Regions from separate parts of the Shewanella polaris genome, predicted to be linked through region 2. Evidence: predicted binding sites of a transcription regulator. Region 2 holds the regulator's gene; the other holds the start of a gene.

Region 1 (15,072 bases), 1.5 Mb from region 2:
TAGGATATATTTCAGTATTATTGAATAAAGAAAATGCCTTGCTTGAACAACATCGCGCTGCAATAGCCGCGTTTATTATCGTATTGATTGGCGTACAATTTAACTTATTTTTCACATTCCGCTTAGTTAAACACGTTAACTACCCCATTACCGAAATGGTCCGAGTCGTTGCCAAAATTCGTGAAGGTAAACTTGATACTCGCTTAGAGGGCAACTTGATTGGTGAACTTGATCTGCTTAAACGAGGGATCAACGCAATGGCTGGCTCATTGTCTGAATACCACGATGAAATGCAACAAAACATTGATCAAGCAACCTCTGACTTGCGCGAGACGCTTGAGCAAATTGAAATTCAAAACGTCGAGTTAGATATTGCTAAAAAACGAGCCCTTGAAGCAAGCCGAATAAAATCAGAGTTTTTAGCTAACATGTCGCACGAGCTACGCACACCACTCAATGGCGTTATCGGCTTTGCAAGACAGTTATTAAAAACACCACTGCATACTAGCCAGCTAGACTATATAAAAACCATTGAACGCAGTGCCAGTAACCTACTCGGTATTATTAACGATATTCTCGACTTCTCTAAACTAGAAGCCGGTAAAATGATATTAGAAAAAATGCCTTTTGCGCTGCGTGACACGCTTACGGAAACGCTGACTATAATTGCGGGTAGTGCGCAAGAGAAAGGATTAGAACTGGTTATCGACATTGATGCTAATGTGCCTGAAAATGTCAGTGGCGATGCAATGAGAGTCAGCCAGATTATTACTAACTTAGTCGGCAACGCTATCAAGTTTACCGACAAAGGCAGTGTGATACTCAAAATACACTTAGTGGGCCAGGACGAAGATAATATTACTTTACGCTGCGAAGTTATTGATACTGGGATTGGTATTGATGAGAGCCAGCAAGAATATTTATTCCAAGCATTTGGCCAAGCTGACTCATCCATTTCACGTCGCTTTGGTGGCACCGGATTGGGCTTAGTGATTACTAAACGCTTAATTAACCAAATGGGTGGCCAGATAGGCTTTACATCGGCCCCCAATAAAGGTTCCAATTTTTGGTTTATTCTCCCACTTGGGATCAGTCAATTTGAAATTGGTGAAGTATTGCCAGTTGATGCATTGCAACATAAATCAGTCTTATTATATGAACCACGGGAATTAACTCGCGATACTTTAAATCGCCGTTTAGTGTCATGGCAATTAATTATCACTAATGTTGCCAACCCAGAAAACCTTACCTCTGTTTTACACACTAAAAACAGCAAATTTGATTACATCATCATGAGTTGCCATGGTTTTGCTGACACAGCGTCTTTTATTGATTTATTACAACGAGCCAGACAACATACCGACTGTCTCATTTTATTGCACGACTGTTTAGATCAAAACATGATTATCAATGTGTTAAAAGTCAATGCAGATGTGTTGCTCAGCACCCCAGTAAGCGATTTAACCCTAGCGCATCATTTAATATATCCACCAGTGCCTTCTACTTTTGTGAGTTTACCAGAACAAATAAGTCAAGATGTCACACCTCGCCAAAATGCATCAGTATTAGCTGTTGACGACAATATCGCCAACCTAAAATTAATTGATACTTTACTAAAAGAATTAGTGGTTGATGTGGTTACCGTCAATAATGGTGCGGATGCAATAACGCAGGCAAAGAAACGCGCATTTGACTTAATCTTCATGGATATTCAAATGCCTGGAATCGACGGTATAACGGCAACGCGACAAATACGCTCAGAATCACTCAACCGTAATACTCCAATTATCGCTGTAACTGCGCATGCTATTGCTGAAGAGCGCGATAATATTTTATCCAGCGGAATGGATGGTTTCTTAGCCAAACCCATTGACGAATTGTCCTTAAAAAGTGTTATCAGTCGATGGATGAATAAGCCACAACTCACCCATTTTGATGCCCAAATATTGAATTGGGATTTATGTTTAACACAAGTCAATCAGAAAACCGATTTAGCGTTGGATATGCTAAAGATGCTGGTGAACTCATTACCAGAAACAACAAAAGCTATCGAAAAAGCATTACTGACAAGAGATGCAAACCTACTACTTCAAGTCGTACATAAATTGCATGGGGCAACATGTTATTGCGGCGTACCAACAACACAAAAACTGTGTCGAGATATAGAGTCTGGATTAAAACATAAAATTGACCTTAATGACTTAGAACCTGAAATACTAGAGTTACTTGATGAGTTAACTAAGGTAGAATTAGCAGCAAATCAAGTGATAAATCAGCTATCAGTGGATACTCCAAATGACCAGTAAATCCGGTTTTTTTAAACGCCTTAAAGCATTATCGTTACCGCAAAAGCAGCTTTTTGCCCTAGCGCTATGTCAACGTATGCTCCCGAACTACCAACTTTTTTCTGAAGTGTGTGAATTCGGCCAACCTCAAGTATTAAGTACAGCATTAGATTTGTTATGGCAAAGCCAGTATGACAAAAAACTTAAATTCAATATCGATGTGCATTTGCAGCGTCTCGATGAAAACACTCCTGAGCCGAGCGAATTTGAAGCCTATGGAGCTTATCCAGCAATGGATGCTGCTGTCGCGATTGCCAGCCTTATGGGAGCGATAGACGGTAAGATTGAAGAAGATATAACGAATATCAGCAAGTTATCATCGAGTACTGTGGCCAATTATATTGAAGCCATTAGTGATGAATCCTTAATGGATGAAGCGCTCGATGAGTTTGTATTTTCACATCCAGTAATGGAAGAAGAAAAACAATTACAAGCCATGTTACTCGATATTATCGAAGCAAATCCGGAAATAAATAGTGAATTAGTTAAAGGTTTACGTAAAGATATTATTGAAGCTGGTGTGTCTAATATCGGTATTAGTCTGTAATACACAGTCTAAGCCTTGCAATAAACATTGTTTAGCCTGAACTTATTCAGGCTTTTTATTGAGTGCCGCCCATGAGAAGAATTTTTTATCAAGGTTTCACCTTCAGTAATGCTAATGGTAAGACTGATGACTGGACGCTAGTTATTGGCAATCAAGTACGAGTTGGATCGTTATTTGAACTAAGAAGACAAGTACACTTTTTTACTGAGCTAGGCATATTACCTCCGCCTAAAGTATCAAAGGCCAGTTTAAACAATAAATCAAAAAAATAATCACCGTTTAACTTTAGCCTAATTGCATCCGCCTACCAAAAAGCAGTACAGTGACCTTATTACCATTTTGTTAAGGAATTGCGAGGGATGTCCAGTATTCTTACCCCGCTAATCGCTGTTTTTATAATTATGCTGCTTGGCAGTATTGTTCAAAAATTGAGACTGTTGCCACCAGATACCGATCTGATCCTCAATCAATTTGTCTATTACATTGCCTTCCCGGCAATTTTACTGATTGTTTTAGCCGAAACTCGTATTGAAGATATTATTCAATGGGGCTTTATTGGCGCATTTAGTCTCGCGATGGTCATCACTTACGCCATAGTGATTGTTGTATCACTTTGGTGTGCTCCAAAGCAGCAAGCTGTTGCCGCCATGCGAGCCTTAAACGCCACATTTGGCAATACCGCCTTTATTGGTATTCCATTACTGAGCTTGTTATTCCCAGGACACAAAATGGCATTAGTTGCGGCTTCAATTGCCAGCTTACTGTCGGTGTTCATGTTTGCTTTTGCGTTAGTGTCTATTGAACTTGCCAGCCGAAATAAACAATCAACCGACCACGCTATCGCCATCATGGGTAATGCACTGTATAAAAATCCGATTGTGCTAGGCAGCCTCATTGGTATCACCTTATCAGCATTGCATATCACCTTACCTGAAAGTCTGGCTTTGGTACTTCACCAAGTGGGTAACACCTCCAGCCCTTGTGCACTATTTGCTATCGGCATGGTACTTGCCAAGGCCTTAAGACATCAATCTTTCGCAAAAATGTTCAGTCTTCGCCTGATTACAGAATTGAGTTTAATTAATTTACTCAAATTAATTATTCAGCCTTTTATTGCCTTTGGATTACTCAAATTATTTGGCGTAGAACACGAATTACTGATAATGGGAGTACTTTTAGCTGCATTACCCACGGCAGCAAGTGTGTATCTACTGGCAGATCGCTACCAAATTAATGCTAATGGAAGTGCCCAAGGGATTTTATATGGCACATTAGTGACCTTTATTAGTTTGCCTATAATAGAAATACTATTAAAATCCACTGGTTAATCATTAACCGCTAGCAGGCGATAAAATAGTCAGTGATAATTTCACACCAACTACTTTACTGTATATAAAATCAGTATATACTGTTTATCAATACAGTGGTTTGAACGTTTCATTGACAAGGATTCACTATGCTTTGCCAACTCAGCATCAATAATTTTGCTATCGTGCGTTTTTTAGAACTCGACTTTAAAGCCGGTATGACAAGCATCACCGGAGAAACGGGTGCAGGTAAATCGATTGCTATCGATGCCCTAGGATTGTGCTTAGGAAACCGCAGTGACGCAAACACCATCAGACCAGGTGCAACTAAAACAGAAATTAGTGCAAGGTTTACCCTCCATGATGTCCCTTTAGCCAAACGCTGGCTAGAAGACAACGATCTCGATGCTGAAGATGAATGTATATTGCGTAGGACTATCAATAATGACGGTCGCTCGAGAGCCTATATCAATGGTAATCCAGTCCCTGTAACCCAATTAAAATCAGTAGGTCAGCTCCTCATTGGTATTCATGGCCAACATGCTCATCATGCCATGCTTAAAAATGACCATCAGTTAGCTTTACTCGACAGTTATGCCAACCACAAGCTACTGATAGATAGCGTTAGTGCCAGCTATCAACGCTGCAAACAAGTGGAAAACGAGCTAAAACAGCTTGAACAAGCTCAGCATGAACGTATTTCGCGTCAACAGTTACTGCAATATCAAGTAGAAGAACTTAATGAGTTTAATTTAGGCATAGATGAATTTGATGAAATAGAACAAGAACACAAGCGCTTAGCCAATGGCACAGATTTAATTGAACGCTGCCAAGCGGGTTTACATTTATTGACAGAAAGTGATGAAGGCAATATAGAATCTCTACTCAATAAAGTGGCCAGTATTGCTGATACGCTTCAAGGCTATGATGAATCCCTTGCGCCTATTAGCACTATGATCAGCGATGCGTTAATTCAAGTACAAGAAAGTGCGAGTGAAATTGAAAGTTATTTAAGCAGTTTAGAGCTTGATCCAGAACATTTTGCCTATTTAGAAAAACGCCTTTCAACAGCTATGCAATTGGCACGTAAGCATCATGTGAGTGCTGATAAGCTGGCACTACATCATCAAGCCTTGATGAGTGAATTGGCAGAACTTGCTGACGACGAGACTAAATTAGATGGTATAAGACAGCAACTTGAAGACACTAGAAACGCCTATTTAACCAATGCGCAGAAACTTAGTCAAAGTCGTAGCCGTTATGCTAAAGAATTAGACAAGCTAGTTACCCAGTCTATCCATGAGCTCAATATGCCTAAGGGTAAATTTACTATTCAAATTAATCATAATCCGGACAACATTTCAGTTAATGGCTGCGATAGCATTGAATTTATGGTGACCACAAACCCTGGGCAACCATTACAACCGATTTCTAAAGTTGCCTCTGGCGGTGAGTTATCGCGTATTGGATTAGGGATTCAAGTGATCACAGCTAAAAAAGTGGCAACACCGACATTAATATTCGATGAGGTTGATGTCGGTATTTCAGGTCCAACGGCTTCTGTGGTTGGACGCATGTTGCGCAGCCTCGGAGAGTCTACTCAAGTGTTGTGTGTCACTCATTTACCCCAAGTTGCGGGTAAAGGTCATCAACATATGTTTGTAAACAAATTCAATAAAGCGGGTGCCACAGAAACTACGATGCAGGCATTAGATAAAGATCAACGGGTTAATGAATTGGCACGCTTACTAGGTGGAGACGTGATTACTGAAAACACCTTAGCTAACGCCCGAGAGTTATTACAATAAAGGTCATGACTTATCAAAAATCAAGCTGCATGTTACCATTGTGTTAAATGGATTTTGCGGATAAAGAATGATGATGTTGTTAAAAACGATTGGTGTGCTGGTTGGATTAATAAGCAGTTTATTAGTATTTGCCGTTGTCTGCTTAGTGGCAATCAACGCTTCCGACAGAACAAAGTCTCCTAATACGTTATTAGTTGAAAGCTGGCTAAAGCAGCAACCTGTTGCATCGAGTGAAAACGGGGTTGAGTATGCTATGAAGATGCTGAGCACTATCGAGGGTGCTAAATCGAATCCACAAGAAACATCGCTCAGCTTTAGTACTCAACAAACTAAATTAATTCGCGACTTTAAAGAAGCTTGCCACTTAGCATATTGGGAAACTTGCAATGAGTTTTTTAATCGTAATAGTGAAACAATTAACCGTGCTATTAATGCCCATCAAGCCAATATTGATAAATACAATATATTAGTCGCTATGCCTGATTGGCAAGAAAATGATCAGTCTTTAATCCCTCAAGATCAAATTCTCTGGTCTCAACTGTTTCAGTTAAGAGAGCTAAGTTTACTTGAAACGATGAATCGCTCGGGATCTATTGCCAGCAAAATAGGGGTTGATGCTGCAATAGCATTCCTAAACAAAGAAACGCATTTTTGGAATAATGTATATCACTCATCGGGATCGTTACTGGTTCATATGATTGTCAGTGGTGTACTGAAGGAGCAACTCCGCTTTGCGGGTACTTTAGCTCAAAGCAATAAAGAAGTGGTTAAAAATATCAGTGCTTGGCAATCCCCTTTCAGTTTAAATCAAAATGACTATGAACGTATATTTTCAGGTGAGTGGCTCTTTGGTCACAACGCCATGCAGCAAATGGTAATGGAAGCTCAACTAGATACAGCACCATTTTACGAGCAATGGTTAGCTAAAATGTTTATTAAACCCATTGATGATGATAACTTGCGGGCTGAATATTTCGTTAATATGGTTAAAGAACCTGTATCAACAGATGCATCGCTTCTGCTTAAAAAACCAGAATATTGCAATAACGACAATAGCCTGCTGCAGTTATGGCAATTACGCTACAACCCGGTGGGTAAAATATTAAGCTGCTCTTATTATGAAACAGATCTTAAATTGCGCATCGTCAATATGAATAATGAAATAGAACAGCTACGCAGCAATTTAATGATGACTCAATAAATCTTAGTATCTCTGAGTTTGCAATGACAAGAATCAAATATGAAAAAAGAGCACATTGCGCTCTTTTTTATTCGATGTTTATGACTACGTTATAGATAATAAACTGCCAACTGCACACCTATTAACGAAAAAACACCTGCTAATACATCATCAATCATAATACCAAAACCGCCATGTACTTTGGCATCAAGCCAACGTATTGGCCAAGGTTTAACTATGTCAAAAAAACGAAATAAAACAAAGCCAAGTACTAACCACATATAGCCTAGAGGCGCAGCTATCATAGTGATCATCAAACCAACCACTTCATCCCACACAATAGCGCCATGGTCGTGTACTCCCATATCTCTAGCCGCTTTACCACAAATATAAATCCCAACAAGCATACTAATACAGGTAATAATCAGGTAATTCGTAAGGCTTAACTGCTGCATCAATAGCACCAACGGAACGGCGGCTAAGGTACCAAAAGTACCCGGTGCTTTCGCCGCTTTGCCACTGCCAAAGCCTAATGCTAAAAAGTGAATAGGATTAGCTAAAGATAGCTTGTTGACAAATTTATCTTGGGTAAGTAGTTTCATAATGCTTCAATTAAAAATGTTCAAAACTGCGAGATATTGGAGAAAAAGCTTTACCGTCGTCTACGAATTTTAATTTATCTCCAGCACAAATTTGGCCAATTTTGACAAACTTGACGCCGGCATTAATTAACGCAGTATCAATCGCGCCACGTTGAGACTCAGGAACAGTGAAAAGTAACTCGTAGTCTTCACCACCAGTAAGTGCATAACTTAATGCTTCTTCTCGGCTTAGGTTAGCAGTTAACGACGCAGATAACGGCACTTGGTTGACATCAATAATCGCACCAACCGTAGAAGCACTTAACACATGGCCAATATCAGACATTAAACCATCTGATAAATCGATAGCACTCGTAGCTAATGTACGAAGAGCTTGACCAGCTAACACACGAGGAGTTGGATAATAATGGCGATTAATAAGGTATTCTTTATCTTCTGGATTAACTGTTTTAACCCCTCGGAGAATATCCAAGCCTAAAGCTGAATCCCCTAAAGTACCAGTAACATAAATCCAATCACCTATTTTGGCTCCGCAACGAGTTAAGGCTGTACCTTTCGGGACTTGGCCATTAATTGTAATACTGATGCTGCGAGGTCCACGGGTTGTATCACCGCCAATAAGAGCAATACTGTAATATTCTGCAATTTCAAACAGGCCTTCACTGAAGTGTGCTAACCAAGGCTGGTCCACATTGGGTAATGTCAGGGCTAACGTAAACCACGCGGGTTCAGCCCCCATAGCCGCCAGATCAGAAAGATTAACCGCTAACGATTTATACCCTAAAGCATGAGCCGGAATATCAGCTAAAAAATGGACATTTTCAACAAGGGTATCACAAGAAATAGCGATAGATTTATTGTCGGCTGGATTCACTAACGCACAGTCGTCGCCGATGCTTAACTCAACATCGCGCCTTTTTTGACCTTTATTGCGGAAGTAATGTTCGATGAGATCAAATTCTTTCACATTCAGTCTGGTACGGTAAACCGTCCACCTTAATTTTGAAACAATTAATAAGAATTGAAAACGGTATCCGAAGATACCGTTCTGGTGTTACTTATGTTTTACTAACTTATCAAGCATGCCGTTAACAAACTTATGACTATCTTCAGCACCAAAGGCTTTTGCTAACTCAATACCTTCGTTAATGGCCACTTTAAATGGCACATCTTTGCGGAAGGTTAACTCGTAAGTGGCCAAACGCACAATGGCTTTTTCTACTGGTGACACTTCTTCAAAATTACGGTCAAGATGTGGTTTTAACAACTCATCAATCTGCGCAGTTTTTGATGCTACACCCGTTAGCAATTCACGAAAATAAGCCACATCAACACCGTCAGTGTTTTGTTCTGTTAAAAACTCATGTTCTACGTCAGCAACATTATTTTTACTTAACTGCCATGAATAAATGGCTTGAACGGCTAAACGGCGGGCCTTACGGCGCTCTGAAGGTTTCATACTTTTCCTACTATTTACAGCTGTTGTTCTAATTGTTGCAGTACATTAACCATTTCAAGCAAACTAAGGGCTGCTTCGCCACCTTTGTTACCTGCTTTAGTACCTGAACGTTCAATAGCTTGCTCAATGGTATCTGTAGTTAATACACCAAACGCAACAGGAAGATCATACTCTAATGCAACTTGTGCAAGACCTTTGTTACATTCACCAGCAACAAAATCAAAATGAGGTGTGCCGCCACGAATGACAGCGCCTAATGCTATGATTCCGTCAAACTTTCCACTTGCCGCAACACGTTTAGCGGCAAGGGGTAATTCAACTGCACCAGGTACTCGAACAACGGTAATGTTGTCGTCGCTGACCTGGCCGAAACGCTTTAATGTGTCTATTGCACCATCAAGCAGACTTTCAACTAAAAAACTATTGAATCGCGATATTACGATCGCCACTTTGGCATTTTTCGCTTCGATATTACCTTGAACTATGTTCATTCTATCTTACCTAAATTAGCTAAAGCACCCAGCTCGGGGCAAAAAGAGGCGCTATGATATCACAGCCGTTAGTCCTGAGCTCTATGCAATTAATGAAATTGTTAAATTTACCATCAGCCAATATTATTCGGCGATATAATCGGTCACTTCCAAACCAAAACCTGACAATGAATGGTAACGTTTTGGTGAACTTAATAGACGCATACTGGTGACACCTAAACTTGCCAAAATTTGCGATCCTACTCCCACACGGCGTGAAGTTCCCTGCCATTGAGCTGGCGCGGGTGATTGACCATTGTCCTCGGCTTCAAATGCTTTGACTTTAGCTAGAACGTCACTGGTATTTTCGTCATTACCAAGTAACACTAAAACACCACCTTCAGCTGCAATGAGCTCCATGGCTTTTTCTAATGACCAACTACGCTTTTGGTCGCGTTCTGAATGCAGTAAATCATTAAAGGTATTCTGTAAATGTACCCGCACTAAACAATTTGGCTTCACTTCATCTTTAACTAAGGCATAGTGCAGTTGATTATCAATAGTGTCTCTAAACGTCACCATAGTAAATTCACCAAAACGGGTAGGCAACTTACATTGAGCTTCACGCACAACAGTGGTTTCATTAGTATTACGGTATTCAATTAGGTCTGCAATTGTGCCCATTTTAATGCCATGTTTTTCACTAAACTTGGCTAAATCTGGGTGACGGGCCATGGTGCCATCTTCATTTAAAATTTCAACAATCGCTGCGGAAGGTTCACATCCCGCTAAGCGAGCTAAATCGCAACCCGCTTCTGTATGGCCTGCTCGAGTTAATACTCCGCCTTCTTGTGCCATCAATGGGAATATATGACCTGGTTGGACTAAATCTGCAGCCTTAGCATCTTTAGCCACTGCAGCTAGTATCGTCACAGCACGATCATGGGCTGAAATCCCGGTTGTAACACCCGTTGCCGCCTCTATAGATACTGTAAAGTTGGTTGTAAACTGGGCATTATTGTTAGTAACCATTAAAGGTAAATTAAGTTGCTGACAACGTTCTTTGGTCAACGTTTGGCAAATTAATCCTCGGCCATAAGTTGCCATAAAGTTGATTGCTTCTGGCGTCACTTTTTCAGCGGCCATGATTAAATCACCTTCATTCTCTCTGTCTTCATCATCCATCAAGATAACCATTTTACCTTGACGAATATCTTCAATGATTTCTTCTATGCTATGTAACGCCATTGTCAGACCTTTATTAATTTAGTTATTGATTTAATCTTGAGGTATTAAATCTATTGGTAATATTTTTTTGTTTGGGCACAAATATTATTTACTGTGGTCGTTAACGCAAAAAACCTGACTTAGCGAGCAGTTCCATTGTCACACCAGATGTAGGCGGTGTATGCTCTGCTTGAGGCTGCATTAAACGTTCTAAATAACGAGCAATCAAATCGACTTCAATATTGACACTATCACCGACTTTTAGATCCACCAGCGTAGTTTCACCCGCAGTGTGAGGCACTATGGTTAACCTGAAACGTGCTCCATCAACTTCATTAACAGTTAAACTAACGCCATCAATTGTAATCGACCCTTTATGTGCGATATATCGTTGTAATGAAACTGGAGCCACTAACCAAAATTCTATTGCCTTGCCTCGATAAGCACATTGCTCAACCTTAGCAATCCCATCAACATGGCCGCTGACCATATGTCCGCCCAACCTTGTGGTGGCTGACACCGCTTTTTCAAGATTTACCTTTTGGCCAACTTGATAATGACTGAAACCAGTTAATCCAACCGTTTCGGCCGAAATATCTGCAACATAGCCATCAACCAACCGTTCAACTACGGTTAGACACACTCCGTTTGTGGCGATGCTGTCACCTAGCTTTACATCAGCCAAATCTAACTTTCCACTGGCAACGGTTAAACGAATATCGTTACCTTTGCGATCAATTTTACGTAATGTACCAAGGGCTTCGATTATCCCAGTAAACATAATGACTCACTTTTTGCTTTTAAACTTTGCTATTGCTCAGGTTTTAGGCTTCACAACTCGCACATTAATATGGTTGATTATATCTGAGGATATATCGCTTATCTTGTCCAACGTTGCGCTCATCAATTAAGTGCAATGCAGGAATTTGCTCCATTGCATTATAATCAGGTAACTGCAACATATTCCGTCCATGGCTGCCTAATAGTTTAGGCGCCTGATAAAGTACGATATCGTCAGCTAAGTTTTGAGCGACAAATGCCCCAGCTAAAGTGGCGCCCGCTTCAACCAATACAGCATTAGCATTTTCACCTAAATACGTTAGCAAGGCTAATAACGGGATTCTACCTGACGAGTCACACTCTAATACTAAAAAAGACACATGCTCAGGAAATGTCGCTTTAACACTGTCTGCATAATGACGACCAGAAACTAACAATATCGGACTTTTAATCGCAAACAACTGTTGAGCTGCAGTTAATCTTGCTCGACTATCGAGCACCACTCTTAAAGGTTGGAATATTTCATCTTTGGTATGATGAGTAGTTAGTTCACCTAACGCTTCATAGCGAACATTTAAGCTAGGATCATCAACAAGAATGGTTTCAACACCGGTGATTAATGCGCAATGGCTAGCACGATACTTTTGTACATCTGCTCGTGCAGCTTCACCGGTAATCCACTTTGATACCCCATTAGATAACGCAGTTTTACCGTCTAAACTGGCGGCTATTTTAACCGTAACCCAAGGAAGTCCTGTCTTCATCCGCTTCATAAAACCAAGGTTAAGCGCATAAGCTTGTTCTGTCAGTAATCCCACATCAACCTGAATATCTGCATCACGAAGCATGTTAATACCTCTGCCAGACACTTCTGGGTTAGCATCAGTAACAGCAACCACAACTCTAGCTACCTTGGCGTTTATCAAGCCTAAAGCGCAAGGTGGCGTGCGGCCATAATGACTACAAGGTTCAAGAGTGACATAAGCGGTCGCGCCTTCGGTAGAAAAGCCATTATCAAACGCCATTTGAAGAGCATTGACTTCGGCATGCCCTTGGCCTGCTCGTTGATGAAAACCTTCACCAATAATCTGTCCATCAGCAACAATCACACATCCCACACAAGGATTGGGCCGAGTGGTATAACGTCCCCGCTCTGCCAACATAATGGCACGGCTCATCATTTCAATATCGAAGCTAGACCAGTTAGGCATGGTAGGTATCTCTTTTCCGATGCGATGTTATTTACACGAGTGACACATCACACGATAAACATTGCTTTAATCAGTAATTATTTTTGCAGTTTAGCTATGGCTTCACCAAATTGAGACACATCTTCAAAGGCTCGGTACACAGACGCAAAGCGAATGTAGGCAACCTTATCAAGGCTCATTAACTGTTCCATCATTAGATTACCAATCATTTCAGAGTTAACTTCACGTTCGCCAGTGGCTCGCAATGTTGATTTGATTTTGGTGAGAGCTTGCTCTATTTCATCAATTGAGACTGGACGTTTTTCAACTGCCCGCAACATGCCTCCACGCAGCTTATCTTCATCAAAGGGTTGCCGAGTTCCGTCGCGTTTTATGACGCGAGGCATGACTAATTCAGCGCCTTCAAATGTGGTAAAACGTTCATGGCATTCGGTACATTCCCGGCGGCGACGGACTTGGTGACCATCTGCCACTAAACGAGAATCTATAACTTTGGTATCGGTCGCGCTACAAAAAGGGCAATGCATTGAACCTCCTGCAGAAAAAAAATGGCCGCTAACAATTAGCGGCCATTAAAGTTTATCCTATTTGCGACACAAGGTTAACCTAAACCTGTATGCCTATCATCAATAGCGATTAACCATATACAGGGAATTTAGCACACAAGGCCAATACTTGGCCTTTAACGCGCTCAATAACTGCAGTGTCAGATACATCATCTAAAATATCGCAAATCCAACCGGTTAATTCTTTTGCTTCAGCTTCTTTAAAGCCGCGACGAGTAATAGCCGGTGAACCAATGCGGATACCAGAAGTAACAAACGGTGAACGCGGATCGTTTGGCACTGAGTTTTTGTTAACAGTAATGTTTGCATTACCCAATGCAGCATCAGCTTCTTTACCTGTTAAATCACGGCCAATTAAGTCCACCAACATTAAATGGTTTTCTGTACCACCAGAGACGATTTTATAACCGCGAGCTAAAAACACTTCAACCATAGCTTTTGCATTTTTAACCACTTGTTGTTGATATACTTTAAACTCTGGCTCTAATGCCTCTTTAAATGCAACCGCTTTACCCGCGATAACATGCATTAACGGGCCGCCTTGGCCACCTGGGAATACCGCAGAGTTAAGTTTTTTGTATAACACTTCGTCATCGGCTGCAGAAATAATAATCCCGCCGCGTGGGCCAGCTAATGTTTTATGTGTTGTAGACGTAACGACATGGGCATGTGGGACTGGTGTTGGATAAACACCAGCAGCAATTAAGCCTGCAACGTGGGCCATATCAACAAATAAGTACGCACCAATTTTATCAGCAATTTCGCGCATTTTAGCCCAATCAACTATTCCTGAAAACGCTGAGAAACCGCCGATCATCATCTTAGGCTTATGCTCAATTGCTAAGCGTTCCATTTCGTTATAGTCAATTTTGCCAGACTCATCGATACCGTAAGGAATAATGTTATAAAGTTTGCCAGAGAAGTTAACTGGAGAACCGTGAGTTAAATGACCACCATGAGCCAAGTTCATCCCTAAAACGGTATCACCTGGTTGCAATAGCGCCATGAAGACAGCGCTGTTTGCTTGTGAGCCTGAATGAGGCTGCACATTGGCGTAAGTTGCACCAAATAATTCTTTTGCACGTTCAATCGCTAATGTTTCAACCACATCAACGAATTCACACCCACCATAGTAACGCTTACCTGGATAACCTTCGGCATACTTGTTGGTTAACTGAGAACCTTGCGCTTCCATCACACGTGGACTGGTATAGTTTTCAGACGCGATCAATTCGATGTGTTCTTCTTGACGACAAGTTTCGTCTTCAATGGCTTTAAATAATTCTGGATCATAATCCGCAATATTCATCGCTTTCTTCAACATGGTAGCTCCAACATCATTATCTATATAGTAGGGTTGCGCGGTATTCTACCCTGCAACGATAATGATTTACAGTAGAAACAACATGAAATTCACTGTGTTCTTAATACAAAACGATTCATGTTTAAGCGACAAATCAATCTAATTAAGCAGCTTGTTTAAGCTTAAAAACACCCAAAATTAAATCATACAATTGCTTGTTGAGTTCAGCTCATAATGCAGTAGAATTATCTTCATCTTTGTTGACAA
Region 2 (15,072 bases):
CGGCTAATCAGCTAAAACAAAATCTCGCCACACTGCAATGCCAAAATGCAGAGGTTGTAAATGCAGATAGTTTGCAAATGCTTGCTAAAGGCACAGCTACAGGTTTTGATATTGTGTTTATCGATCCTCCCTTTCATAAAGACTTGGCAGGTAAAACGGTTGAATTATTAATGACTCATCAGTGGTTAAACAATGATGCTCTTATTTATGTTGAAACCGAGTCAACATTAGCCTCATTCCAAGTACCCGCTACTTGGATTGCACTAAAAGAAAAACAAGCAGGACAAGTCTGTTATCGACTCTATCAATACCAACCAGACATCCTTGGACAATCTGCAGACGAATCTGTAGACGAATAAATGCCCATGTCTATCAATGATATTACCCTAATGGGAAAAGCGGCCACATTATCAATGTGGTGTGTAGTGGCTTATGGTTTATGTGTCTTTAGTCCAGAAGTGTCTGAAACCCTCAATTTGCTTGCTAGTATTACTGCGGTTATGCATATTTTAATGGCATTACTGACAGGTATCTTCTTGTCCCATAAAAATAAAAAAATCACAGATTACGGTGCAATTTTATTATTTGGGCTCTTTGCGATACTAGATCAATACCATAGCCAGAATGCTGATTAAAAGAATCTACAACGCCTACAATAAATCTATGATCCGATCTTCCCTCTAAATTAGTAGGCACTTATTACTTGAGAAATTGGCATAAAAAAACCTCGTTAATATAACGAGGTTTTTATTTATCTAATTAACGCATTACTTTTTAGGGTAAGGATGCGCGACACCTTTATGACAATCGACACAAGTCTTTCTCTTTTCTGGTGCTTTCTTGAAATTCATGGTGTGCATTCTTACAGCCATTTTCTTCATCGTATCAGGTTGATCTTCATAAATACGAGTATGACAATGCTGACAGTTAGCTGAATCATTGCTGCGGAAATATTTTAACGCTAAATCCGCTTGTTCTTTACGATTTTCATCTAACCATTCTTGAGTCATAAAGCCATCAATGGTCATCAAACCAATAATATCTTTAGAAACAATGATTTTCTTCATTAGATATGCAAATGGGCCATGTGGTAAGTGACAATCTTGACATTGCACTGTAACACCAGCTCTACCACCGCCATGAGCTGATTCCATGACTTCTTTTCTTAACGAATGGTCACGGTGACATGTCATACAAAAAGCATCACTACTTGTTGCATGCAAAGTTTGTTGAGTTGCGAAATAACCTACGACACCCACAACTACACCCACAACAATAAGTGCAATAATTGAGTACTTCGCGCTTGGTTTAAATAGTGCACGCCAGTTCATTGTTCAATCTCCGTAATAGCAAAATGGAATTCTTAATATTTATATTGTTAGTTTAAGATTTTTTATAGTTAGAAAATTGATTCTAGTCGCTATTCTGATAATTGCTTGTCAAAAAATTATTGAAAATGAGAGGTGGATCGCTATTTTACTGATATTACAAAAAGAAAAGGACCGATTAATTTCTAGAAGATTTATTTGAACCCTACTTATCTGATCAAAAGAGAAGATGGACCAAGCTGTTTTTTGGTATAAAGACATGCAGAATTGATTGATAAATGTCTGTTCAAATACAAAAATATACGGTTTAACATCTCCGACATCTTACTTGCCATCTTTTTACCACCAAGGCTCATAGAGTTGCTTATACTGCACTCAATAAGTCGCTCTTTTAATACTGTCTACATTAATGGGAGCATTCTCACTTTATGATGACCTTTAACGTTAACGAATTCGGATGGGTAGCATTTTTAAATAGAGTAGGCGTTCTTTGTTTAAACGATTTGTTGAAATATAAATAATATCAACCAAGGTCCAGCAAAAACTCACTGGCTTTGGTGTTAGACTTATCTACATTAATGAAATGGAATGTGCATCACACGATTGATAACATAAAAAAGTTATTATCATCTGGGTTAACAAAATTATTTGAAAGATGTTTACTGATGTAAAGGTCTGTTAAGCTATCTACACACCACAAATTAGTTAAGGTTAAATGAAAGCAAAACTGTCAAATTATTGGATCATCACTATCACTTTGTTCGCACTTGTCGGACAGGGGTTATTGACTAATGACAGTTTAATGGTACCGATGGCCAATGCCCAAATGACCCAACTAACAATGTCTACTCAAACAGATGACGCAACTGACACCACGGTATCAATGTCACACAAGGCGATGATAAATTGCCACGATAATGTCTCGAATATTGTTAATAATATTGATGAATCAGTGACCTCATCACTTCCCAAAGCCAGTTGTTGTAATGGTTCAGGCTTTTGCAGTATTGATTGTAATCACTGTTTGACCATTTCTCTGGTAGCTAACCTTATCGATATTCAATTGCCGATAACCAACATCCCGCTTTTTTCGGCCCCCATTACTATGGTTGTTAATCGAGTATCAATCGCCTTCCCACCAGCTTTTCGCCCTCCTATCGCTTAATTCAATTGATCATCCTTGTGCCTTGAGCACATTCAACATTATTGTTTTTAGCGTTTATCATCATGATTGTCATGATGAATATCGAGGTTATTATGAAAAAAATTACATTCTCTAGTGTAATCTTAGGCGCGTTTGTCGGCGTTTTTCTCCCATTGGTTCTATCATCACCAATCGCTTATGCCGTCGAGCACGACCATGCCCAACATCAGTCACAAGCCAGTAAAACCTACACTTGTCCAATGCATCCTGAAGTGATTAGTGATAAAGAGGGCCGTTGCCCCATCTGTAATATGTTTTTGGTTGTCAAAGATGAGCAACAAGAGTCCGCCACTAAAGACACTATGCATCCAATGGTTAACATGCAAAGTTATATTCCAGTAGAAAAAAACCTAGCAGATTAAGTTCAATTGATCGCTATTGCGTGTTGAACATATCCAATATTATTATTTTTTAGCGTTTATTCATCATGACGATCGTCAGTATTGTCATGATGAATATCGAGGGTTTTATGAAAAAATTTCCACTCTCTAGCATGCTACTGGGCGCATTTGTTGGGATAACCATCCCAGTTGCTCTGACATCACCTGCCGTTTATGCTGCTGAACACGACCATGCCCAGCATCTGTCACAAGCCAGTAAAACCTATACTTGCCCAATGCACCCTGAAGTTATCAGTGATAAAGAGGGAACCTGTCCCATCTGTAATATGTTTCTCGTCGTCAAAGAGGAGGAAGAAGAGTCCACCGTTGACGACACTCAACATCAAATGCCAAACATGCAAAATACGACCCCTGTAGAAAAAAGCCAAGCCGATAAGGTATTTAGTCAATCTAAACCGGCATTGCTGCCTACGGCAAATCAGGACGATAGCACCAATGTAAAATATGTCTGTCCAATGCATCCTCATGTGGTGTCCGATGTCCCTGGCACATGCCCAATCTGTGGCATGAACCTTGAGAAAGTCACCGTTGTTGATGCAAGCCAAGAAATTGTTGTTGGCGTTTCTGGCGGTATGCAACAAGCATTAGGCATGCGCAGTCATATTGTTGAAAAATCAAACTTATCCCGCCAAGTGAACACCATAGGCACAGTGCAATATAACGAAGATACTATTGGCCATGTGCATACCCGTGCAACCGGATGGATAGAAACGCTCATGGTGCATAATGTTGGTCAAAAGATAAAAAAGGGCCAATTGTTATATGAGCTTTACTCGCCTGAATTGGTCAATGCCCAAGACGATTACTCTCAAGCACAAGACTACCTTAAACAAGATAAAAAACGAGGCAGTAGTTTATTACTTAAAGCACGCAAGCGCTTAGCATTACTGGGTGTTGATAGTAAGGTGATTAACCGTTTAGAAAAAACCGGTGAAACCATTTTTAAAGTGCCTTTTTATGCTCCGCAAGATGGTTTTATCAGTAAGCTTACAATTCGTCCTGGTATGTATATTCAGCCAGGGGATACCCTATTTGAAATCGTTAATTTAGACAGCATTTGGGTTATTGCTGATGTATTTGAAAACGAGCAAAGTTGGCTGCAACAAGGTCGTAAAGTCACTGTGAGTGCGGCGGCTCAAGGGCTGTTTGATATTGATTCAACGATTGACTATATCTACCCCGAATTAGACCCCGTTACCCGAGCAATGCGAGTACGGATTAAGCTTAATAATCTTAATGACAAACTCAAACCGGGTAGCTTGGTTGATGTAACCTTATTTGGACTGCCTAAGAATAACGTGCTTACGGTACCGACCGAAGCGCTTATTCTCACCGGTCGCGAGAATCGTGTTGTAGTACAGCGTAGTGATACTAGCTTTGCTTCCGTACCAGTAAAAATTGGTATCATGTCGGGCGGTAAGGCTGAGATTTTAGAGGGGCTCAATGAACATGACAAAGTCGTCATATCTGGGCAGTTTTTACTGGACTCTGAAGCCAGCATTCAAGGTAGTTTACAAAGGTTAAGCAATAACACTTCGACCAGTGAAAATGCCACAACCGATGCTCACCAGCACTAAGGAGCACTGTCATGTTAGCAAAAATAATTAGTGCCTCGATAAAACAACGCGTGATGGTGTTAATATTCACCGTCGTTATAGCGTTAGTGGGTTATCAAGCCATGCGCACGACACCGCTCGATGCGCTGCCTGACTTATCAGATGTGCAAGTCATTGTTAAAACGTCATATCCAGGTCAAGCACCACAATTGGTTGAAGATCAAATTACCTATCCTTTGTCCTCTGCCATGCTTGCCGTGCCAGGTGCTAAAACGGTGCGTGGCTTTTCGATGTTTGGTGATTCGTTTGTGTACGTCATTTTTGAAGATGGCACCGATATTTATTGGGCTCGCTCACGGGTTTTAGAATATTTATCGCAAACCCAAGATCAACTACCAGCAGGTGTCACACCAAGCATTGGCCCTGATGCATCTGGTGTGGGTTGGATTTTTCAATACGCCTTAGTCGATCGCAATGGTCAATATGATTTAGCCCAATTACGTTCGTTACAAGATTGGTTTTTAAAGCTCGAATTACAAAGTGTTGCTGGTGTATCAGAAGTTGCCACTGTTGGCGGTATGGAACAAACATATCAAGTGGTTGTCGACCCGCATAAGTTGGCTCTGTACCAAATAGATTTAATGACCATTAAAAATGCTTTAGATAATTCCAATAGCTCGACTGGTGGTTCAGTCATTGAAATGGCCGAAGCTGAATATATGATCACCTCAAGTGGTTATCGTCAAACCATTGCCGATTTTGCTGAAATTCCATTGGGTATTTTATCTGAAACTGGCACCCCAGTATTAATGAAAGATGTAGCCCAACTAAGAACCGGACCAGCGGCCCGTCGTGGTATTGCCGAACTGAATGGTGAAGGTGAAGTCGTCGGCGGCATTGTAGTGATGCGTTATGGCGAGAATGCACTTGAAACCATTAATAATGTTAAGCAAAAACTCAAGCAAATTAGTAATGGACTGCCTGATGGAGTTGAATTAGTCACCACTTATGACCGTTCAGACTTAATCTTACGCTCAGTCGATAATCTTACCCATAAAGTGCTAGAGGAAATGCTGGTTGTCGGGCTCATTTGCTTATTATTTTTACTGCATGCTCGCTCAACATTAGTTGCTATTATCACTTTACCTATTTCGATTTTGATCAGTTTTATCGCCATGAATCTCATTGGTGTCAATGCCAATATTATGAGCCTAGGGGGCATTGCCATTGCCATTGGTGCAGTGGTTGATGCGTCGATTGTGATGGTTGAAAATACCCATAAGCATTTAGAACATTATCGCCACAAGCACGGTAAGGCTCCCGAGGGGGAAGACCATTGGCAACTTGTAAAAGAAGCCTCTATTGAAGTCGGCCCAGCATTATTCTTCAGTTTATTGATCATTACCTTGAGCTTTACGCCGGTATTTGCCCTTGAAGCACAAGAAGGGCGTTTGTTCCACCCGCTAGCCTTTACCAAAACCTTCACCATGGCGGCATCGGCAATCTTAGCGATTACCTTGATCCCGGTATTAATGGGTTATTTTGTCCGCGGGAAAATCCCTGATGAACGTAAAAACCCCATCAGCCGAGTACTAATAGCAATGTATCAGCCATCACTAAAGTGGGTACTTAATTTTCCTAAAATCACCATTGGATTAGCCATCATTGTGTTGTTCAGTGCTTACTATCCATTAAGCCAAATGGGATCGGAATTTATGCCCACCTTAGAAGAAGGTGATCTGCTTTATATGCCGACAACGTTACCTAGCGTCAGTGCTGGCAAAGCAGCGGAGATATTGCAACAAACAGACCGTTTGATAAAAACCGTTCCAGAAGTTAAGCGGGTATTTGGTAAGGTCGGTCGCGCAATTACCGCTACAGACCCTGCACCGCTAACGATGCTCGAAACTACCATTATGCTCAAACCGAATACTGAATGGCGTGAAGGCGTAACCTTAGAAAGCATTATTGCAGAACTGCAAAAAACCGTGCGTATTCCAGGAATGACCAATGCCTGGGTGCAACCGATTAAAACCCGCATCGATATGCTATCCACAGGTGTTAGAACGCCTGTTGGCATAAAGATATCGGGTTCAAATGTTGAGGAACTACAACGCATCGGTGCTGAAATAGAAGCGGTTGTGAGCCAATTACCCGGCACGGCCTCAGCGTTTTCACAGCGCAGTAGCGGCGGACGGTATATTGATATAACACCCGATCTTAAAAATGCCGCACGTTATGGCATGACCTTAAAAGACATCCAAGATGTAGTCAAAATGGCGATTGGCGGCATGACTATTGGTGAGTCGATTCAAGGTCAAGAACGCTATCCAATCAATATACGTTACCCGCGAGAGCTACGTGACAACATTGAGAAACTCAGAAATTTACCTGTGATGACCAAAACGGGCAAGTACTTACCCTTAAGTTATTTAGCAGACTTAAACATTAGTGATGGCGCCCCTATGCTGGCCAGTGAAAATGGTCGCCTTATCTCGTGGGTGTTTGTCGATCTGAAAGATATTTCAATTGGTGAATACATCGTCACAGCAGAAAAGGCTCTCAAGCAACAGATTTCCCTTCCGCCACGCTATAGCTATAGTTTTGCTGGACAGTATGAGTACATGCAACGAGTTGATGCAAAAATGGAAATGGTGATCCCATTAATGCTTGCAGTAATTTTTATGCTGCTGATGATGACATTTAGCTCAGTAACCCAAGCATCTGTGATCATGTTAAGTTTGCCCTTTTCATTGGTTGGTAGTGCGTGGTTGCTTTACGGGCTGGACTTTAATTTTTCAGTTGCGGTATCGGTCGGCATGATTGCATTAGCAGGGGTCGCGGCTGAGTTTGGCGTGGTGATGCAAGTGTACCTTAATAATAGTATTAAGGCCTATAAACAAGCCGATAACTACCACAGTAAAGCGGATTTAACAGCAGCATTAATTGAAGGAGCTGTAATGCGAATTCGCCCTAAAGCCATGACAGTCGCGACCATATTTTTTGGTTTACTGCCTATCATGTGGGGCAGTGGTACGGGTAATGAGGTGATGCAAAAAATTGCTGCACCTATGGTGGGCGGTATGGTGACTGCGCCACTATTATCGCTATTTGTAATTCCAGCGATATATTTACTGATATATGGTCGTAAACTGCCTAAAAATTAAGACATTACGAATGACAACATCCCTAAGCTATTTAATAGGTTAGGGATGTTTGTTGTCGGGGTGGACAGGATTACTTAATCTGAACTCGGGACAGGAAATTAATTATATTTAGTCTTGTTGCTAATTGACTCATTAAGTCGATCCACTTCATCTTGTTTCTTTTCACGACACGCCACAATATCGTCAGGATGCCCATATTTGCATGGATCGCTGGTTAAAATTGCTCGAGAGACATTATTACCCGTGATTATGTTGTCGGATCCAATAACGTAATAATTGAGAAAAAACCGCCTTGTGGATCATTAAGAACAGAGAAACGACCTACATCAGGAATATCGGTCGCAGGCACACAGACAGTAGCCCCTAGACTTTGGGCTTTTGCAACTGAAGCATCGCAATCGTCGACAGCAAAATAATTCATCCAATGCGCAGGAGCATCGCCCCATTCGTCGGTCATCTCTAACATGCCACCAATAGCTTGCTCGCCGACATACCATTGTGTGTATTCAAACTCAGCCATGTCAGCTAGCTTGGTTTGGTAGCCTAATACATGGCTATAAAACTGTTTCGCTGCAGCGGTATTTCGACATGCTAACTCAACCCAACATAATGTATTGGCCTCTTGTGCCCGCTTGATACCAATGTGATCTTGTCCTTGCCACAATGCAAAACGGCAGCCTTCTGGATCGCTGCACAATGCCATAAGACCCGCATCACCAACAGAATGAGGGCCAGCTAATACTTCACCGCCACCTTGCTTAACTAACTCAGCTGACACATTGACATCGTCGACAGCAAAATAGATTGTCCAGTGGGTCGGTAAATCCTGCATATTCTCTGGCATGGGGTACATTGCACCAATATCATCACCGTTAATTTGCAACATGGTGTAATGCCCTTCTGGCATAGGCGTATCATCGGCCCCCCAGCCAAATAATCCTTGGTAAAATGCTTTACCCGCTGCCCAATCGTGGGTTGCTAGTTCAAGCCAACATGGTTGTCCTTGTTGATATTGTTGTACTTTCATTGTGTTAATCCTTATAAAAATGACAACCTAAAATGCAGGCCAAAATAAAATGGAAAGTGAATAATGATTTGCGCTAAGTTAAGTCGATATTCACTAAAAAGCAAAAAGCCTTCATACGAAGGCTTTTTAATCATCTGTTAGTTTATTATCGTAATTAGCGACTACTTAAATACCGGTAAAATATCCGCCATAGCCAATAAGTGACAAGTTGCTGTAATAACACCAAATAATATCACAACAACAATAAGAGGTGTTCCACCTGGTACTTTAAAGCCTTTTGAATTTGGGTGTTGCTGCCGAATTTTGTAAGCTAATAATGCAGGCACAATCACCGCCCACACGGTTGCAGCTAATGCAGCAAAACCAATAGCAATAATAAAACCATTAGGAAATAATAATCCCAAAATAGTCGGTGGTATAAAAGTAACCGCTGCAGTTTTAAAACGCCCCTTACGTGAGTCATCAAAACCAAATAAATCAGCAAGGTAATCGAATAAACCCAATGTCACACCTAAAAATGATGATGCCACAGCAAGATTGGCAAATAGGGATAACATGTTATCAAGCCAGTGACTGGTAATCACTCCCGACAACGCAGCGACTAACACACCAATATTACCGCCTTGTTCAATGATATTAGTAAACTGGCTCCGAGGAATATTCCCCATTGTAGCCACTAACCAACACACATAAATAACCAATGCGATACTGGTGCCAACAATAATAGCCTTCACGATAGTTCGGGCATCTTTACCGTAATACTTTACTAGGCTAGGTACGTTACCGTGATAACCAAAACTCGCTAAGCCAAACGGAATTGCGGCAAGTAAATAAGGTAAATACCGCGACTCGCCATCGGGAGATGTTAGCTTTATCGGATCGATGTCGATTAATAAATTACCGATAGCCAAAAAGAAAGTAATGACCATACCACCGAGCATAATCGTGGTGATCCGATCGACCGCTTTGGTGCTGATAAACACCACAAGAGCCAAGACGACTGCAAATACCAAACCAGCCACACTCTGGGGTAAACTTACGCCAAGAGCAGATAAACTGTGATTAACAATCGACCCACCACCACTAATATATGCATAAGTTAAAATATACAACACAAAGGCAATTGATAAGCCGTTAACCACTCGCCAAAACTGCCCTAGAGTCACTCTAGTTAAGGTGTCAAAACTGTCGCCCGGTTCAAAATGCAGATTGGCTTCTAGTAACAGCAATCCCGACATCAACATGCAAAACCATACGCCTAGTAACATCGCTATTGAATAACCAAACCACATCCCGGCTCCAACTACGGGTAACGAAAACATTCCCGCACCAACCGTTGTTCCGGCAATAATCATCGCCCCGCCCAGTACAGATTTACCGCCGACACGATGCTTAGCTCCATTCATATGGTTAGCCATTATTATCCGTGCTCCGTTTGCACACTATCAACAATGGTTTGCCTTACTGAAGATCCTAGTAATTTATTAACATTATCTCTTATTCTGATTACTTCAGAACGATGTTCGTCACTGCTTAAATAACCCAATTCCTTCAGTTTCACACTCAAGGTGTTATACAGCTTTTTATCATAAAACTCTGGAGCAGTAATGCCATGTAATGCGCCTAATCTCTTGGCTAATAAATGACTATCGGTTTCAAGTTCTGAACGTTCCAGATCAGGCTTGATCGCCAGTAAATTGAAGATAATGGCATATCGCTGCAAGGTTTCATTTATGGTTTCAGCAAGAAGCAACACTTGCGTGATATGACGAGGTGTGATGACAAAATCATCTTCACCACTCAATAAACCTTGTTCAACCATAAATTCTAAAATGCTATCTATATGCGCAGGTACATCATCAATGCCCATAAAAAGCTCGGCTTTAAGTAACGGATATAAATCCATAACAACCGCATGGATGCGTTTACGATCGCATACATCATAGTGAGCCAAACAGCTGGCAATTAATGAAGGAAGCGCCATAAGGTGAATAATGTTATTACGGTAGTAACTCATAGTAATAGCAATTTTCTCATCGACCGAAATAATTTCGCCAATAGGATCTTTGCTACTAACAAACTTATCTAACGACAAGCAATGATCAACAATCGATTTACCATTACCTTCTGCTACAGATGTGAAATCGGTATATGGCACGGTGTTAAGTAAGGCTAAATACAAATCAAGCTGACGTTCTAACTGGCCTCTTTCCAACGCATTTTGCTCTGATGCCAATAACACCAAACTGGTCAATGCCACCGAACTGGCGGCGGCTGCACCATTAATATTAGTCATCACGCGGTTAGCTAATGAATTAACCGATGGCGTAAACCACGACGGTTTTTGATCGGGATCTTTTGCAAGCTCAGCACGCCATTCCGGTGCCTGCTGATTTAAGAAGTGCTGTAGATTAATGGGTTCACCAAAATTGACATAACCTCGGCCAAAATTACCTAATCGACTAATTGCCCCAAATACCTGCCACACAGATTCTTTTTTCTTTTTCTTACCACTTAATTCTTTATGATAAGTAGCCACTTCCATAACATGGTCATACCCTAAATACACAGGTACTAAAGTCACTGGACGCTCTATCCCACGTAACACACTGTTAATAGTCATGGCCAACATACCCGTTTTAGGCGCCAGCAAGCGTCCGGTACGCGAACGACCACCTTCAGTGAAATATTCGACGGAATAACCCTTAGCAAACAACTGATCTAAATATTCACGAAAGACTGCTGTATACAGTTTATTGCCATTAAAACTACGGCGGATAAAGAATGCCCCACCACGACGGAACATCGGTCCTGCAGGCCAGAAATTAAGGTTAATACCCGCGGCAATATGTGGAGGAACCATGCCCTGGTAATACAAAATATACGACAGTAATAAGTAATCCATATGACTGCGATGACAAGGCACATAAACAATCTCATGGCCATCATGATGTAACTGTCTTACCTGTTCGGCACCTTTAATATTAATGCCACTGTATAATTTATTCCATAACCAAGTCAGAAAGCGTTCAGCTATGCGCACTAAGCTATCGGAATAATGAGCAGCAATTTCGTCAAGATATTCAATAGCAGTTTCGCGAGCTTTCTCCACCGAGACTTTTTTGCTTGTCGATTCTTCTTCTATCGCCTTCTTGATAGACTCAGATTTTAGTAAAGAAGCAAACAATACGTTTCGATTAGGTAACTGTGGTCCTGTCATTACCTTGCGTTGACGGCGAAAATGCACTCGTGCAACACGGGTTAACTTGTGAGCAATTCTTTTATCTGTACCGTGTTCATCGGCCATATAACGAAGCGATAATGCATTAGAGAACTGGACAAAATTATGTCGTCCTAAAAATAAAATCATTAACCATTTACGTAGCCATGTTGGATTTTCTCTTTCAAATACAGCCGCTTTCATGCTGTCATCTTCTTTCCCTGGGGTACGTCCCCAATAAAGACAAACAGGAACCAACTGAATATCTAATTCAGAGTTCTCACGATGAAGAGATAATAGACTGGTAAAATAATTAATGAATTTTTCACCACTTTCGCGTTTACCAAATAATGGTTTGCGCCCCTCTAAACAAACAACACGAGGCACTTGCAAGCCATCAAGCTTTAATGGTTCATAAGGACTAGGCATACCAAAGCCCTCTGTGATTTCGCTCAAGGCGGCAATATCACTAATAGATTCCGTTTTCATCAAATAAACTAAAGGTTTAGTCGGATCTATATTGAGGTCATCAAAAGGATCATGTGGTACAACAATCGTTTGCACCATCCATTTTTGAATCCACTTTAATGTTCGTAAAAATATTGAATCAGGTTTTGACATGGTTATTTTCGCAACATAAGCCACTATAATATTGTTGCATAGGATACCAGAAACAACCCCGCTTACACTATCTGGCTTATTTATCTTTACATTTTGGATTTCTTTAGAAGTCACACCCCAAAGTTAAAATATAAAATAATGCTTTATAACAGTAAATTAAATCAATTTGTACAAACAAATAACAAAAAACAGTTGGTTAATACTTGCGCGAACAGAATCACTGTATATAATGACAGTCACTGTATAAAAAGACAGGAATTGTCATGAGACCGTTAACGCCGCGCCAAGCTGAAATATTAGACTTAATTAAAAACAATATCGCCGAAACAGGTATGCCACCCACTCGAGCTGAAATTGCGAATCGTCTTGGCTTTAAAAGTGCTAATGCCGCCGAAGAGCATTTAAAAGCATTAGCCAAAAAAGGCTTTATCGAGATCATTCCTGGTACCTCTAGAGGTATACGATTACCTCATGAAGAACAGATTGAAACCGGTCTACCACTCATTGGGCAAGTTGCTGCTGGAGAGCCTATCTTGGCCCAAGAACATGTGGAAAACTATTATCAAGTTGACCCCAATATGTTTAAACCTGCCGCGGATTTTTTATTGCGGGTTCGTGGTGACAGCATGAAAAATATCGGCATTTTAGAAGGCGACCTCCTCGCGGTACATAAAATGCAGCAAGCACGTAATGGCCAAGTTGTGGTGGCACGAATAGACGATGACGTCACCGTAAAACGATTTGAACAAAAAGGTAACGTCATTTATCTGCATGCAGAAAATGAAGATTACAACCCGATAAAAGTAGATTTAAGTTGCCAAAGCCTAACTATCGAAGGGCTTGCCGTTGGTGTTATCCGTAATGGAGATTGGTTATGAACAAACTAATGGGCATCGCCCCACGCCACCCTGGCTTATGGGTAGATTTATCAGACACAGAACTTCAGGGCAACCAAACCATTCAAACATTGCAAACGGTTACCCAAGGTGAAGCAGAGCTGAGTCAATTGTGTAGTCAATTAGCAACGTTAAGCCAACAAGGCCGCTGGATTGTACTCATTAGCCCACCTCACATTGGTTATAAACATATGCTGGCAAGTGCCGGAGTGAGAATGGATCGCATTTTACTAGTTCACACCAAAGATGAAGTCGAGACATTATGGGCCATGGAAAAAGCACTCACTAGTGGTACATCTAGTGCAGTAGTAACTTGGACAAGCTCACTTGATGCTCGCGATAGTCGCCGTTTGGAAATAGTAGCCAAAAGCGCACGTGCATTAGGGATCATAATTGAAGATGTGAATACTCACTTACCTCACAAACATCAACTTGTTAGCCCTACCTTAGCAAATGGAACAAGTAATTTTTGCTCGTTTCACTAAGCACAAACCCTTAATTACCAAGCCCTGTATTGAATTCAGGGCTTTTTTTTCACCTTTTTCAGGCGATTAAGAAAAAAAGTGATCTTGATCAATCCTTAATCTACAAGTAATGTAATTAACAAGGATGAAACAATTTTTTATCTTTAATTTGACGTAAATGGCAGATTTAATAGTCATCGATGGGAAAACGTCAACACAAATTGATAAGTTCAGTCGTAGGTACAAGCGTGGTGCACAGCTAACAATAAAACCGTAGACCGTCTGTTTACAACCACCAAGGTACTTTGAGGTCATCAAACTTTTTTCGGGAACCGAAGAGTTTGCATAGAGCAGAGAATTACTGTGTGACTTTTCTTTGTAATTGCAATTTGCAATTAACAGAGGAGCAGTCTTGTGAAGCAATGGTTGTATTGTTTACTGGTTGTGTGTGTAGCACTTCCGCTTGGGGCAACAGCAATGCCCCTCAACATGACTCAAGGCGTGACAGATATCAGTGGTCAGGTTTATCACCTCCACATGACGATTCTTTATATCTGTTGTGCCATTGGGTTAGTGGTGTTTGGGATCATGATCTATTCAATGATTTACCACCGCAAATCAAAAGGCGCAGTCGCGGCCAATTTTCATGAAAGTACCAAAGTGGAAATTGCTTGGACCGTCATTCCTTTTATCATCTTAATCGCCATGGCTATTCCAGCCACCAAAACCTTAATTGCTATGGAAGATCCCAGCGATGCTGATCTCACCATTAAAATTACCGGGTCGCAGTGGAAATGGCATTACAGCTATTTTGATAAAGACATCGAATTTTACAGCTCATTATCTACCCCCAGAGAACAAATTGACGGTAGTGAGGCTAAAGGAGAACATTACCTCCTTGAAGTTGATAAACCACTAGTACTCCCCATTAACCAAAAAGTACGTTTTTTGATGACTTCTGATGATGTTATCCACTCATGGTGGGTGCCCGCTTTTGCCGTTAAAAAAGATGCTAATCCAGGCTTTATTAATGAAACTTGGACTCGTATTGATAAGCCCGGTATTTATCGCGGCCAATGTGCCGAATTATGCGGTAAAGACCATGGCTTTATGCCGATTGTAGTGCAAGCATTGTCGGAGGACGATTTTGATAATTGGTTAGTTGAACAAAAACAACTAGCAAGCAAT

What was found. The regulator LexA, encoded in region 2, represses DNA repair genes until DNA is damaged. The targets are predictions, from matches to a motif close to TACTGTATNNNNATACAGTA.
Region 1: the regulator LexA is predicted to act here: its motif matches at 4,299-4,318, upstream of recN (DNA repair protein RecN).

The regions. Positions count from the first base shown of each region.
Region 1 covers NZ_CP041036.1:3,422,533-3,437,604, forward strand. The annotation lists gene barA (two-component sensor histidine kinase BarA) at 1-2,306, shown strand, start outside; gene FH971_RS14850 (YjaG family protein) at 2,296-2,892, shown strand; gene FH971_RS14855 (DUF3319 domain-containing protein) at 2,964-3,164, shown strand; gene FH971_RS14860 (AEC family transporter) at 3,252-4,220, shown strand; gene recN (DNA repair protein RecN) at 4,349-6,007, shown strand; gene FH971_RS14870 (hypothetical protein) at 6,075-7,208, shown strand; gene FH971_RS14875 (phosphatidylglycerophosphatase A family protein) at 7,298-7,789, opposite strand; gene thiL (thiamine-phosphate kinase) at 7,800-8,756, opposite strand; gene nusB (transcription antitermination factor NusB) at 8,844-9,248, opposite strand; gene ribH (6,7-dimethyl-8-ribityllumazine synthase) at 9,263-9,739, opposite strand; gene ribBA (bifunctional 3,4-dihydroxy-2-butanone-4-phosphate synthase/GTP cyclohydrolase II) at 9,863-10,966, opposite strand; gene FH971_RS14900 (riboflavin synthase) at 11,067-11,726, opposite strand; gene ribD (bifunctional diaminohydroxyphosphoribosylaminopyrimidine deaminase/5-amino-6-(5-phosphoribosylamino)uracil reductase RibD) at 11,791-12,936, opposite strand; gene nrdR (transcriptional regulator NrdR) at 13,014-13,463, opposite strand; gene glyA (serine hydroxymethyltransferase) at 13,573-14,826, opposite strand.
Region 2 covers NZ_CP041036.1:275,289-290,360, reverse strand. The annotation lists gene rsmD (16S rRNA (guanine(966)-N(2))-methyltransferase RsmD) at 1-359, shown strand, start outside; gene FH971_RS01255 (DUF1145 domain-containing protein) at 366-635, shown strand; gene FH971_RS01250 (NapC/NirT family cytochrome c) at 768-1,331, opposite strand; gene FH971_RS01245 (hypothetical protein) at 2,044-2,493, shown strand; partial or broken gene FH971_RS01240 (heavy metal-binding domain-containing protein) at 2,586-2,804, shown strand; gene FH971_RS01235 (efflux RND transporter periplasmic adaptor subunit) at 3,002-4,510, shown strand; gene FH971_RS01230 (efflux RND transporter permease subunit) at 4,522-7,656, shown strand; gene FH971_RS01225 (VOC family protein) at 7,904-8,683, opposite strand; gene mtr (tryptophan permease) at 8,845-10,101, opposite strand; gene plsB (glycerol-3-phosphate 1-O-acyltransferase PlsB) at 10,104-12,524, opposite strand; gene lexA (transcriptional repressor LexA) at 12,788-13,402, shown strand; gene FH971_RS01205 (cell division inhibitor SulA) at 13,399-13,905, shown strand; gene coxB (cytochrome c oxidase subunit II) at 14,299-15,072, shown strand, end outside.